2 linked regions of the Luteitalea sp. TBR-22 genome follow. The main gene of each other region encodes a partner of the protein of the gene in region 2 in a complex. Links are inferred from orthologs where the notes say so. Each region holds a gene or a part of one and is shown on either strand. Other genes may lie near its edges.

What was found.
Region 1: the proteins of uvrB (region 2) and TBR22_RS00025 are in contact, whole or in part, in a crystal structure (PDB 7EGT), measured with the Thermus thermophilus proteins. The link is inferred for Luteitalea sp. TBR-22 from one-to-one orthologs. Residues at the interface, in WP_096411307.1 of Thermus thermophilus: Glu23, Leu25, Arg26, Asp27, Gly28, Glu29, Arg30, Phe31, Arg55, Glu326, Asp327, Phe328, Glu379, Ser382, Gln383, His398, Gly400, Arg401; in WP_096412145.1 of Thermus thermophilus: His654, Arg656, Phe657, Gln666, Asp668, Glu669, Lys680, Arg681, Leu682, Ser683, Lys685, Tyr686, Ala687.

The regions. Positions count from the first base shown.
Region 1 is NZ_AP024452.1:6,753-10,986, reverse strand. What follows is about bases 1-3,044. They hold TBR22_RS00025 (ATP-dependent helicase), read left to right. Parts: upstream 1-388; coding sequence 389-2,701; downstream 2,702-3,044. Other genes in these bases: gyrA (DNA gyrase subunit A), read right to left, coding at 2,812-3,044; TBR22_RS00030 (four helix bundle protein), read right to left, coding at 1-202. Outside these bases: more of gyrA, read right to left, coding at 3,045-4,234. UniProt on the Escherichia coli protein: A helicase with DNA-dependent ATPase activity. Unwinds DNA duplexes with 3'-5' polarity. Translocates on single-stranded DNA with 3'-5' polarity. Initiates unwinding more efficiently from a nicked substrate than double-stranded DNA.
Region 2 is NZ_AP024452.1:2,771,147-2,778,529, forward strand. Bases 2,111-5,003 are described here. They hold uvrB (excinuclease ABC subunit UvrB), read left to right. Parts: upstream 2,111-2,491; coding sequence 2,492-4,516; downstream 4,517-5,003. Other genes in these bases: TBR22_RS11335 (VWA domain-containing protein), read left to right, coding at 2,111-2,327; TBR22_RS11345 (ABC transporter permease), read left to right, coding at 4,548-5,003. Outside these bases: TBR22_RS11330 (bifunctional oligoribonuclease/PAP phosphatase NrnA), read right to left, coding at 1-1,225; more of TBR22_RS11335, read left to right, coding at 1,389-2,110; more of TBR22_RS11345, read left to right, coding at 5,004-5,321; TBR22_RS11350 (ABC transporter ATP-binding protein), read left to right, coding at 5,324-6,172; TBR22_RS11355 (MlaD family protein), read left to right, coding at 6,176-7,216; TBR22_RS11360 (hypothetical protein), read left to right, coding at 7,308-7,383. UniProt on the Escherichia coli protein: The UvrABC repair system catalyzes the recognition and processing of DNA lesions. A damage recognition complex composed of 2 UvrA and 2 UvrB subunits scans DNA for abnormalities.

The DNA.
Region 1 (4,234 bases), 2.8 Mb from region 2 along the record:
GATACCGGGCATAGGCATGCCGGGATCTCTGTCGGTATCCCTCTGCGATGTTCGAGGCGACCGACACGGATGCTCTCCGCATCTGTGAGCCGATCTCGATGCGATGCATGTAGGGGTAGGTGAGGGTGGCGTGGTACACGCACTTGGCCAACTCCTTCGAGAGTTGCCACACCTCGAGGTCCCTGAATGAGCGTGGGTGCACACGGCGGGCATTGCACGGCAAGGGCCAGACGGTGCTTCGAGCGTGGCGACGGTATAATCGAGGTTCCTGAAGTGATCGTGCAGAAACTGCAACGACGCTACAGCCACGCCTGGCGCACTCTCGGCCTCGAGTCCTCCGTCAATGAGTCACACGAACGCACAGGGCGCTTCTGGTCGCGCTGAGACAATGACTGCCGACCGCCGACTGCCGACTGCCGGCGAGGATTTCCTCTCCTCCCTCAACCCCGAGCAGCGCGACGCCGTCCTGCACACCGACGGACCGCTGCTGATCCTGGCCGGGGCGGGCTCTGGGAAGACGCGCGTCATCGCCTATCGCATCGCGTACCTGATCGGCAGCGGGCTCGCCCGGCCGTTCGAGGTGCTGGCGGTCACCTTCACCAACAAGGCTGCCGAGGAGATGCGGGAGCGGGTCGGGAAGCTGATCGGCGCCGACGCACGCGACGTGTGGGTGTCGACGTTCCACTCGCTGTGTGCACGGCTGCTGCGGCGCGAGGCGCCGGCCATCGGCCTGTCGCGCGACTTCGTGATCTACGACAGCAGCGACCAGCAGGTCGCGGTCAAGCAGGTGATGCGCGAGTTGCAGATCGACGACAAGTTGATCCAGCCGCGCCAGGTGCTCGGGCGCATCAGCCAGGCGAAGAACCGCATGGAGGCCCCCGACAAGGTCGGCAACGGCTCCTACCGCGACGAGCAGATCGCGAAGATCTACGACGGCTACGTGAAGGCCCTCGAGCGAGCCAACGCGCTCGACTTCGACGACCTGCTCCTCAAGACCGTGGAGCTGTTCGAGCACGAGGGCGTGCGCTCGAAGTACCAGCGGCAGTTCCGGTACGTGATGATCGACGAGTACCAGGACACCAACAGGCCGCAGTACCTGCTGATCAAGCACCTGGTGGGGGCCCGGCACAACCTCGCCGTCGTCGGCGATCCCGACCAGTCCATCTACAAGTGGCGCGGCGCCGACCTGCGCAACATCCTCGACTTCGAGCAGGACTTCCCCGAGGCCGCGACCGTCCGCCTCGAGCGCAACTACCGCTCGACCCAGAACATCCTCGACGCGGCGTCGGCGGTGATCGCCAACAACGCGGACCGCAAGGAGAAGCGCCTCTGGACCGAGCAGGGCCGGGGCGACCTGATCACGTACTTCCGCGGCGAGGACGAGCTCGAGGAGGCGTCGTTCATCGCGCGCGAGCTGCGCAAGGAGGTGACCGCGCGGCGCGACGCGACCGTCGCCATCCTGTATCGCCTCAACTCGCAGTCGCGCGCGCTGGAAGATCAGTTGATGCGCGACGGCACGCCGTACCGCATCATCGGCGGCGTCCGCTTCTACGAGCGCAAGGAAGTGAAGGACGCGCTCTCGTACCTGAAGCTGATCATCAACCCGCACGACGATGTGAGCTTCAGGCGCGTGGTGAACGTGCCGGCGCGCGGCATCGGCAAGTCGGTGATGGACGCGCTCGAGCGCGACGACCCCGGCGCGGGCGGCAGCGCGCCGCCGATGATGGCGGCCGGCCTGTTCGAGGTCGCGGCGTCGCAGTCGCTCTGGGCCAGGGCGACGCACCTGATTGCGTCCCGCACCCTGCCAGGTCGCGCCCACAACGCGCTCAAGCAGTTCGTCGAGTTGATCGACGCCCTGGTCGGCATCGCGAAGCACGAGCCGGTGTCGACGCTGATCGGCAAGATGCTCGATCAATCGGGCTACCTCAAGGCGCTGCGTGAGGAGAACACCGAGGAAGCGGAGAGCCGCATCAACAACCTCGCCGAATTCGTCTCGACCGCGCGCGAGTACGAGGAGCGGGAGGCCGACGCGTCGATCGGCGGCTTCGTCGATCGCCTGTCGTTGCTGTCGGAAGCCGACGAGTCGCAGGGGTCCAACAGCGCGCGCGTGTGGCTGATGACCATGCACGCCGCCAAGGGCCTGGAGTTCCCGGTCGTCGCCCTCGCCGGCATGGAAGAGGGCCTCTTCCCGCACAGCCGGGCAGGGGAGGACCAGGAGCAGATCGAGGAGGAGCGCCGGCTCTGCTACGTGGGCATGACCAGGGCGCAGTCGCGCCTGCTGCTCACCAGCGCCGCGCGCCGACGCGTCTTCGGCGAGTACCAGGCGACCGAGCCCTCACGCTTCCTCGACGAGATCCCGAAGGAACTGGTGCTGGAGACCCCGTCGTACACGCGCGCCCGCTCGTTCGGCACCTCGTCGTACGGCGGCCGCGCTGCCTACGAATCGCGGCCGAACCCGTACGGACGCCGGACGCCGGCGCGTGAGGAGGCGCCGGCGACCACGTACAAGTACGAGGACGAGGACCAGTCGAGCGACGGATCCCGGCCGAAGGCGGGGCAGAAGGTTCGCCACGCGCAGTTCGGCGTCGGCACGGTCAAGGAAGTGGACGGCAAGGGCGACGACATGAAGCTCACCGTGTACTTCCAGACGGTGGGCACCAAGAAGCTGATCGCCAAGTACGCGCGCCTGCAGCCGGTCTAGGCGCGGTGCGCCGACCTGAAGGTCGGCGCCTACGAGATGGAGCGCCTGCGAGATGGAGTGGCGTAGCCGCCGACCTTCAGGTCGGCGGTCTCGCTACGTGCGTGACGACCTCAGGCCTCGCCGTCCGTGTCGTCGGCGTCGTCGGACTCGTCGACGACATCCTCGATCGGCTCGTCGAGCGGCTCCTCGACGGCGCCCTCGGTCTCGAGCGGCGCCACCACCTCGGACGTGTCAGCAGCGACCTCCGCGATGTCGAGCCGGGCCAGCGCTTCGACGCGGTCCCCCTCGTCGAGGCGGATGAGGCGCACGCCCTGCGTGTTGCGGCCGATGGGCCGCAACGGCGCCACCGCCATCCGGATCACCATGCCGTCCTTGGTGATGATGAGGACCTGGTTGTCGTCCTCGACGTGCGTGACGCCGACCACCGGGCCGTTGCGGTCCGACGGCTGGATGTTGCGGATCCCGACGCCGCCGCGACCCGTGATGCGGTACTCGCTGAGCGGCGTCCGCTTGCCGTACCCGTTGGCCGTCACGGTGAGCATGGCGCCCGACTCCGACACCACCTCCATGGCCACGACCTCGTCGCCCTCGCGCAACGAGATGCCGCGCACGCCGTAGGCCGTCCGGCCCATCGCCCGCACGCGCGACTCGGGGAAGCGGATTGCCGTGCCACCGCGGGTGCCGATGAACACCTGCTGCGTGCCGGTCGACAGCTGCACCGCGATCACCTCGTCGTCGTCCTCGACGCCCATCGCGATGATGCCGCCGGCGCGCGGGTTCGAGTACGCCTTGAGGTCGGTCTTCTTGATGACGCCGCGGCGCGTGCCCATCACCACGAAGCGCTGGCCCTCTTCCGACGGGAACTCGCGCACCGCGACGACGTCGGCGACCTTCTCGCCGGCCGTCATCTGCACCAGGTTCGCGATCGACTTGCCGCGCGCATCGCGGCCGGCCTCCGGGATCTCGTGGACGCGCAGCCAGTAGGCGCGACCGCGGTCCGAGAAGACGATCAGGTACGCGTGCGTCGACGCCACGAACAGGTGGTGCACGTAGTCGTCGTCGGGCAGGCGCATGCCGATCGTGCCGGCGCCGCCGCGGCCCTGGAACCGGTACTCGTCGAGCGACGTGCGCTTGATGTAGCCCTTGTGGCTCACCGTGATCGCGATGTCCTCGTCGGCGATCAGGTCGAGGATGTCGATGTCGCTGGTGTCCTCGACCAGCTGCGTCCGCCGCGCGTCGCCGAAGCGGTCACGGGCATCCTTCAGCTCGTTGATGACGATCTCCATCACCAGCCGTTCGCTGCCGAGGATGGCACGCAGCCGCTCGATCTCCTTGATCAACTCCGCGAGCTCGTCGAGGATCTTCTGCCGCTCGAGGCCGGTGAGGCGCTGGAGCTGCATGTCGAGAATGGCCTGCGCCTGTAGCTGCGACAGCCCGAAGCTGGACATCAGGCCTTCGCGGGCCTCGCCCGGGCTCTTGGCAGCGCGGATCAGCGCGATCACCGCGTCGATGTGATCGAGCGCGATCTTGAGG
Region 2 (7,383 bases):
CGGCGCTGCCCAGCTCGCCGAAGTACTTGCGCACGAACTCCCCGGCGTTGCGTGAGTAGCCCAGGTTGCGGACCGACAGCACCAGGGCGTCGTTGACGACGCCGGTGACGAAGGTCCACTTGGTCTCCTCGAGCTGCAGGAAGAAGTCCGCGGTGTAGGTGATGAAGTCCTCGCGCGGGACGGCGCCGAGGCTGGCGAAGAACAGGTCGCCCCGCAGCTCGCTGTCCGACAGGCCCTTGACCACCGTCTGCAGGCGCTCGAGCGTGATGTCGGCGCCTTCCATCTTGCGGATCAGCGCCGCATCGGCCAGCGGGTAGAGGTACGTGAAGGCGTCGAGGTCCTGCCGGTTGGTGTGGCGCGCGAAGAACAGCGTGTCGGACTTGATCGCGTAGAGCATCGCGGTGGCGACGCGCTCGGACACGTTCATGTCGACGGCCCGGAGGTGTTCGGTGAGGATGGTGCTGGTCGAGCCGTAGTCGGCGCGGATGTCCTTGAAGACCGCCGAGTACCCGGGTTGCTCGGGGTGGTGATCCACCACCAGGTCCACGTGGGGGAGGTGCCCACCGAAGTAGTGCGGTTGCACGTCCACCGTGGCCACGCGGTCGAAGCTGGCGAACTGCTCGGCCGTGACCTTCTCGACCTGGATGTCGAGCAGGTGGGCCATCCGGACGTTCTCGGGGCGACTCACGCCGTGCACGGCGCCGATGATGGCCGTCGTCTTGGTCCGCCGCAGCAGGTTGCGCAACGCCAGGCCGCTGGCCATGGCGTCGGGGTCCGGCTCGTTGTGCAGGAGGATCAGGACGCGGTCGGCGTCGGCGAAGTAGCGTTGGTACTGCAGGACCCTGGCGCGGGTGACGCTGCGTTCGAGCTCGGCGTGCAGTTGCGGGGCGAGCAGTTCGGCGAGCGTGAGGGTGAAGATGTCGGGGAAGGCGGCCTTGGCCTCGTCGGCCCGCCTGGTCGAGGGCCCGGTCGACACCACGTAGGTGAGCGTGCCCCCCGCATCCCGCACGGCCCCGATCAGCCGCTTGAGGCTCTTGCGCCCCGTGTCCTCGACGATGACGCAGGTGCTCGGGCTGAGGTCGACCTTGACGTAGGAGTCGCACCGACTGCAGTCGGTCACCGTCACCTTCAGCCCCTCCTCGGCGAGGCGCCGCGCCAGTGGGCGGCTCTCGACCAGGAACTCGAGGTCGAAGGTCGGACTGAGCACCCCATGCAGGGTGCGCATCACGAGCTCGTTCTGACAGACGGCCAGGGCCTTCATTTGACGTGGGTGGGGGCCTGCCTCGGGGCAGCCCCCACGAGCCAAACCACGATTATACTCTTCCGACGATCGGCAGGAGGCTCCCGGTTCTTGAAGTACACTGACCGGCACCCCCACGGAGGTTGGCATGACGACACGTTTCGTCACGGCGGCAGCTCTCTCGCTCTGGGCGCTCGCGGTTCCCTGCCGCGCCCAGCCGGCATTCCGGTCCGGCGTGGACACGGTCCGGCTCGGCGTGGCGGTGGTCGACAAGGCCGGCCAGGCCGTGGCGACGCTGGACCGGGCCGATTTCTCCATCCTCGAGGATGGTCGGCCCCAGGATCTCCAGCTGTTCACGCCTGCCGGGGCGGCCGACACCGAGCGTCCCCCGCTGCACATCGGGCTGCTGTTCGACACCTCCGGCAGCATGTCGGCCGACCTGTCGATGGCCCGGACCGCGGCCGTCAGGTTCTGCAACATGCTGCCGCGCGCCGAGGACATCACCCTGGTGGACTTCGACACCGAGGTGCGCGTGGCGCGCTTCGGCCAGGCCGATTTCCCGCGCTTCGTGGAGCGGTTGCGCAACCGCAAGCCTGACGGCTGGACCGCCTTGTACGATGCGCTCGGCGTCTACCTCGACGGCACCTCGTTCCAGGCCGGCGAGAAGGTGCTGGTCGCCTTCACCGATGGCGGTGACACGCGCAGCGTCATGTCCTATTCCGACGCCCTGACCGCGCTCAAGGCTGCCGACGTCACGGTCTACGTGGTCGGTTTCCTGGAGAACCAGGGTGCGCGCGAGAAGCTCGAGCAGCGGATGCGGTTGCAGGCGCTGGCCGAGGCGACCGGCGGGCTGGCCTTCTTCCCCGGGACCAAGAAGGACATCGACGTGGCCTACGAACAGGTGCTCGCCGACGTCAACGGCCGCTACCTGCTTGGCTACGTCTCGAGCAACCAGGCCAACGACGGGCGTTGGCGCAAGCTCGAGGTGCGCTTGAACCGCACCGACCTCAAGGCGGCCAAGATCCGCTCCCGGAAGGGCTACTTCGCGGTGCTGCGCCCGGAAGAGGCGCAGGCGGCGCGGCCGTAGCGCTTCGACTCGCAGGAGGCAGGCCCGAAGCCCTGCCTCCTGCTCGCTCAGGGCGAGCCCTGCGGCTGCGCCGCGTGTCTCGTAAGCGTCACTTGCGTCGGATGTTACCGACGAAAGTCGGTGGGGATGGTACGATCCGCGGGATACGCATCCGTCCTGCACCCATGCCCTCCACGTACGATCGATTCCAGCTGGTCTCGTCCTTCGAACTCCGGGGCGACCAGCCGCGGGCAATCGACGAGCTGGTGGCGGGGCTGGAACGCGGCGACCCCTGCCAGACGCTGCTGGGGGTCACCGGGTCGGGCAAGACGTTCACCATGGCCCATGCGATCGCCCGGGTGAACCGCCCGGCGCTGGTCATGGTGCACAACAAGACCCTGGCGGCGCAGCTCTATCAGGAGTTCAAGCGCTTCTTCCCGCACAACGCCGTCGAGTACTTCGTCTCCTACTACGACTACTACCAGCCCGAGGCCTACATGCCGGCCACGGACTCGTACATCGAGAAGGAAGCGATCATCAACGACGAGATCGACCGCATGCGGCTCTCGGCGACGCGGTCGCTGTTCGAGCGACGCGACGTCATCATCGTGTCCAGCGTGTCGTGCATCTACGGCCTCGGCTCGCCGGAGGCGTATTACGGGCTGATGCTGCCCCTCGAGCGCGGGCAGGCGATCGGCCGCGACCAGATCCTGCGCAAGCTGGTCGAGATCCAGTACGAGCGCAACGACGCCGACTTCGCGCGCGGCACCTTCCGCGTCCGCGGCGACGTCATCGAGGTGTACCCCTCGTACGAGGAGCAGGCGGTCCGCATCGAGCTGTTCGGCGACGAGATCGACGAGCTCTCGACCATCGACCCGCTCACCGGCGGCACGCTCCGTCGTCACGACAAGGTGGCCATCTACCCCAAGAGCCACTTCGTGACGTCGCGCGACCGCACCAAGACGGCGATCGAGACGATCAAGGCCGAACTGGTCGAGCGCCGGACGCAGCTCGAGCAGGAAGGCCGCCTGCTCGAGGCGCAGCGGCTGCACCAGCGGACGATGTTCGACCTGGCGATGATGCAGGAGATCGGCTACTGCCACGGCATCGAGAACTACGCCCGGCACCTGACCGGTCGCCCGCCCGGCGCGCCGCCGCCGACGCTGCTCGACTACCTGCCGCCCGACGCGCTGACGATCATCGACGAGAGCCACCAGACGATCCCGCAGATCCGCGGCATGTACGCCGGTGACCGCTCGCGCAAGGAAGTGCTCGTCGAGTACGGGTTCCGGTTGCCGTCGGCGATGGACAACCGTCCCCTCAACTTCGACGAGTGGAAGGCGCGGGTCGGCCAGCAGCTGTTCGTGAGCGCGACGCCGGGCGCCTACGAGCTCACGATGTCGGGCGGCGTGGTGGTGGAGCAGATCGTGCGGCCGACGGGGCTGCTCGATCCCGAGATCGACATCCGTCCGGTGCGCGGGCAGGTGGACGACCTGCTCGGCGAGATCCGCGCGCGGGTCGAGCAGGGCGAGCGCGTGCTGGTGACCACGCTCACCAAGCGGATGGCCGAGGACCTGACGCAGTACTACCACGAGCTCGGGGTCCGCGTGCGCTACCTGCACAGCGACATCGACACGCTCGAGCGCATCGAGATCCTGCGCGACCTGCGCCGTGGCACCTTCGACGTGCTGGTGGGCATCAACCTGCTGCGCGAGGGCCTCGACCTCCCCGAGGTGTCGCTGGTGGCGGTGCTCGACGCCGACAAGGAAGGCTTCCTGCGCTCGAGCGGCTCGCTGATCCAGACCGTCGGCCGCGCCGCCCGCAACGTCAAGGGACGCGCCATCTTCTACGCCGACGCGATGACCGACTCGATGAAGCGCTGCATCGAGGAGACGGGCCGTCGCCGCGAGGTGCAGCAGGCCTACAACGAGCAGCACGGCATCACGCCGACCAGCGTGCGCCGGGCCATCGACGAGGGCATGGGCGCGGTGGAGGAGCACGACTACCTGACCGTGCCGGTGGCGCCGTCGCCGGCGCTGGCGTTCAGGTCCGAGGGCGAGCTGGCGTCGCACCTCGCGCGGCTCGAGGCCGAGATGCGGGCCGCCGCCGCGAACCTGGAGTTCGAGAAGGCCGCTGCGCTCCGCGACCAGATCAAGACCCTGCGCCAGCCCGGGTTGGCGCTGGCCGGCGTGGAGGCGCCCGGGGCCTGAGCGTCGCGCGACGCCCTGCCACGACTCACCGATGCAATTGATCCTCACCGGCTGGGCCAAGAAGGCCGTCCTGGAGGTCCAGGAGTACGTCAAGCTGTGCGTGGCGCTGGCGCGAGCGGCGACCAGCCGACCCTTCTACTGGCGGGACGTGGTGGAGCAACTCGACGCGATCGGCGTCGGGTCGCTCACCGTCGTGCTGCTGACCGGTGGCTTCACCGGGGCGGTCCTGGCCCTCCAGTCGGGCATGACCCTCGACCAGTTCGGCGCCCGCTCGGTGGTCGGGCGGCTGATCAGCGCGTCGATGATCAAGGAACTCGGCCCGGTGCTGACGGCGCTGATGGTCACCGGACGCGTCGGCTCGGGCATCGCCGCCGAACTCGGCTCGATGGCGGTGACCGACCAGTTGAACGCCCTGCGCGCGCTGGGCACCGACCCGGTGCGCAAGCTGGCGCTGCCACGCGTGCTGGCCGGCGTCGTGATGGTGCCGATCCTGACGGTGATCTCGGACTTCGTCGGCATCGTCGGCGCGTGGATCATCACGGTGACGCAGCTGCGGGTCGCCTCCAGCGTGTACTGGAACTCCGTCGTGGTCGCCCTCTACATCGAGGACATCTGGATGGGGCTCATCAAGCCGGTGTTCCTCGGCTTCGCGCTGGTGAGCATCGCCTGCTTCGTCGGCATGCGCACGACGGGCGGCACGCAGGGCGTCGGGCGCAGCACCACGCAGGCGGTGGTCGCCGGGTCGGTCGCCGTGCTGGTGCTCGACTTCATCATCACCAAGTTCCTCATCTCGACCCTCTACTGATCATGGGCACGCCGACCCCCCTCGAAACGCGCCTGTCGCGGGTCAAGACGCCCGGTGAACCGGTCATCGTCTTCGAACGCGTCTTCCTCGCGTTCGGCGACAACGTCATCCTGAAGGACATCAGCTTCGAGCTGCGCGCCGGGTACTCGAAGATCTTCCTGGGCGCCAGCGGCGCCGGCAAGAGCACCATCCTCAAGCTGATCCTCGGCCTGCTCAAGCCGCAGGCCGGCAAGATCTGGGTCAACGGCGTCCGCGTCGACACGCTCAGCGAGTCCGACATGATGAAGGTGCGCGACGACGTCGGGATGGTGTTCCAGGAAGGGGCCCTGTTCGACTCCCTGTCGGTGCGCGAGAACGTCGGCTACAAGCTGTACGAGGAGAGCGACATGCCCCTCGATCAGGTGCACCGACGCGTCGAGGAGGTGCTCGGCTGGGTCGAGCTCGAGGAGCACATCGACAAGATGCCCTCGCAGCTCTCCGGCGGGCAGCGCCGGCGCGTGGCCATCGCCCGGGCGATGACGTTCCAGCCGCGCATCCTGCTGTACGACGAGCCCACCACGGGCCTCGACCCGATCACCTCCATCACGATCGACGACGAGATCGTCAAGCTGCGCGACATCGAGGGCGTGAGTTCGCTGGTGGTGACCCACCAGTTGCGCGACGCGTTCTGGGTGGCCGAGAAGATGGCGGTCCGCGGCCCCGACGGCAAGGTCCAGATCGTGCCGGCCACGCCCGAGAAGCTGGCCCAGACCGAGTTCGTGATGCTCCGCGAGGGGCTGATCCACTTCGAGGGCACGGCGAGCGAACTGCGCGCCACGGGCGATCCCTACCTCGAGCTTTTCCTGAGCTGACACATGCCACGCACACGTACCCTCGCCTGGTCCCAGCTGAAGATCGGCATCCTCGCCGTCGCGGCGTTCGTCCTCGCGACGATGCTGATCTTCGCCGTCGGCGGTGACGCCGGCATCTTCTCCGGCAAGTTCCACCTCAAGACGCGCTTCCCGAACGCGGGCGGCCTGGCCTCGGGATCGGTGGTCCGGCTCGCCGGCGTCAACGTCGGCGCGGTCGACGACGTGTACTTCGACGGCGCGGTGGTCGAAGTGGTGCTGCGGATCAGGCCGGAGGTCGCCAACAAGATCACCGACCGCTCGGTGGCGCAGATCGGGTCGGTGAGCCTGCTGGGCGAGGGCGCGGTGGACATCTCGGCGTCGAGCGAAGGCGTGCCGCTGAAGGACTGGGCCTACATCCGCTCCTCCAAGACACCCGGGCAGATCGCCGACGTCGCCGAGAACGCCACGCAGACACTGGCGCAGGCGACGGCGCTCATCGAGGACATCCGGGCTGGCAAGGGCACCGTCGGCAAGCTGTTCACGCAGGACGAGCTGTACCTGCAGCTGAACGCCGTCGTGAAGGCCACCGACGACGTGGTGTCGGCCATCAAGAATGGCAAGGGGCCGGCCGGGACGCTCATCTCCAACCAGGCCGCCGCCAAGAACCTGGAGCGGGCGCTGGCCAACCTCGATCAGGTGACCACCGGCATCGCGGAGGGCCGCGGCACGCTCGGCACGCTGCTCAAGGACGACGCGCTGGCCCGGTCGCTGACCTCGACGACCGAGAACCTGCGCGCGGTGACCGCCGGCCTCAAGAACGGCGAGGGGACGGCCGGCAAGCTGCTCACCGACAACGCGCTCTATAATCGCCTCGACTCCGTCGTCAACCGGCTCGACGCGCTGGTCACGAGCCTGAACAAGGGTGAGGGCACGGCGGGCAAGCTGCTGCAGGACAAGCAGCTGTACGACAACATGAACGGCGCGGTCAGCGAGCTGCGTGGCCTGCTGGCCGAGATCAAGAAGGACCCGAAGAAGTACCTCAACGTGAAGGTCAGCATCTTCTGACGCAGGGGGCCTTCGTCGGTCGGTCTTCGGCCTTCGGGATGCAGTGGGCGCCGCGAAGGCCGCCGGCCGAATGCCGACGGCCGGGAACCTTATGAACGATTCGTCAAGTCTCTGGCTCGCCATCATCGCCATCTCCTGCCTCGTGATGGCGATCGTGCAGGTCGGCG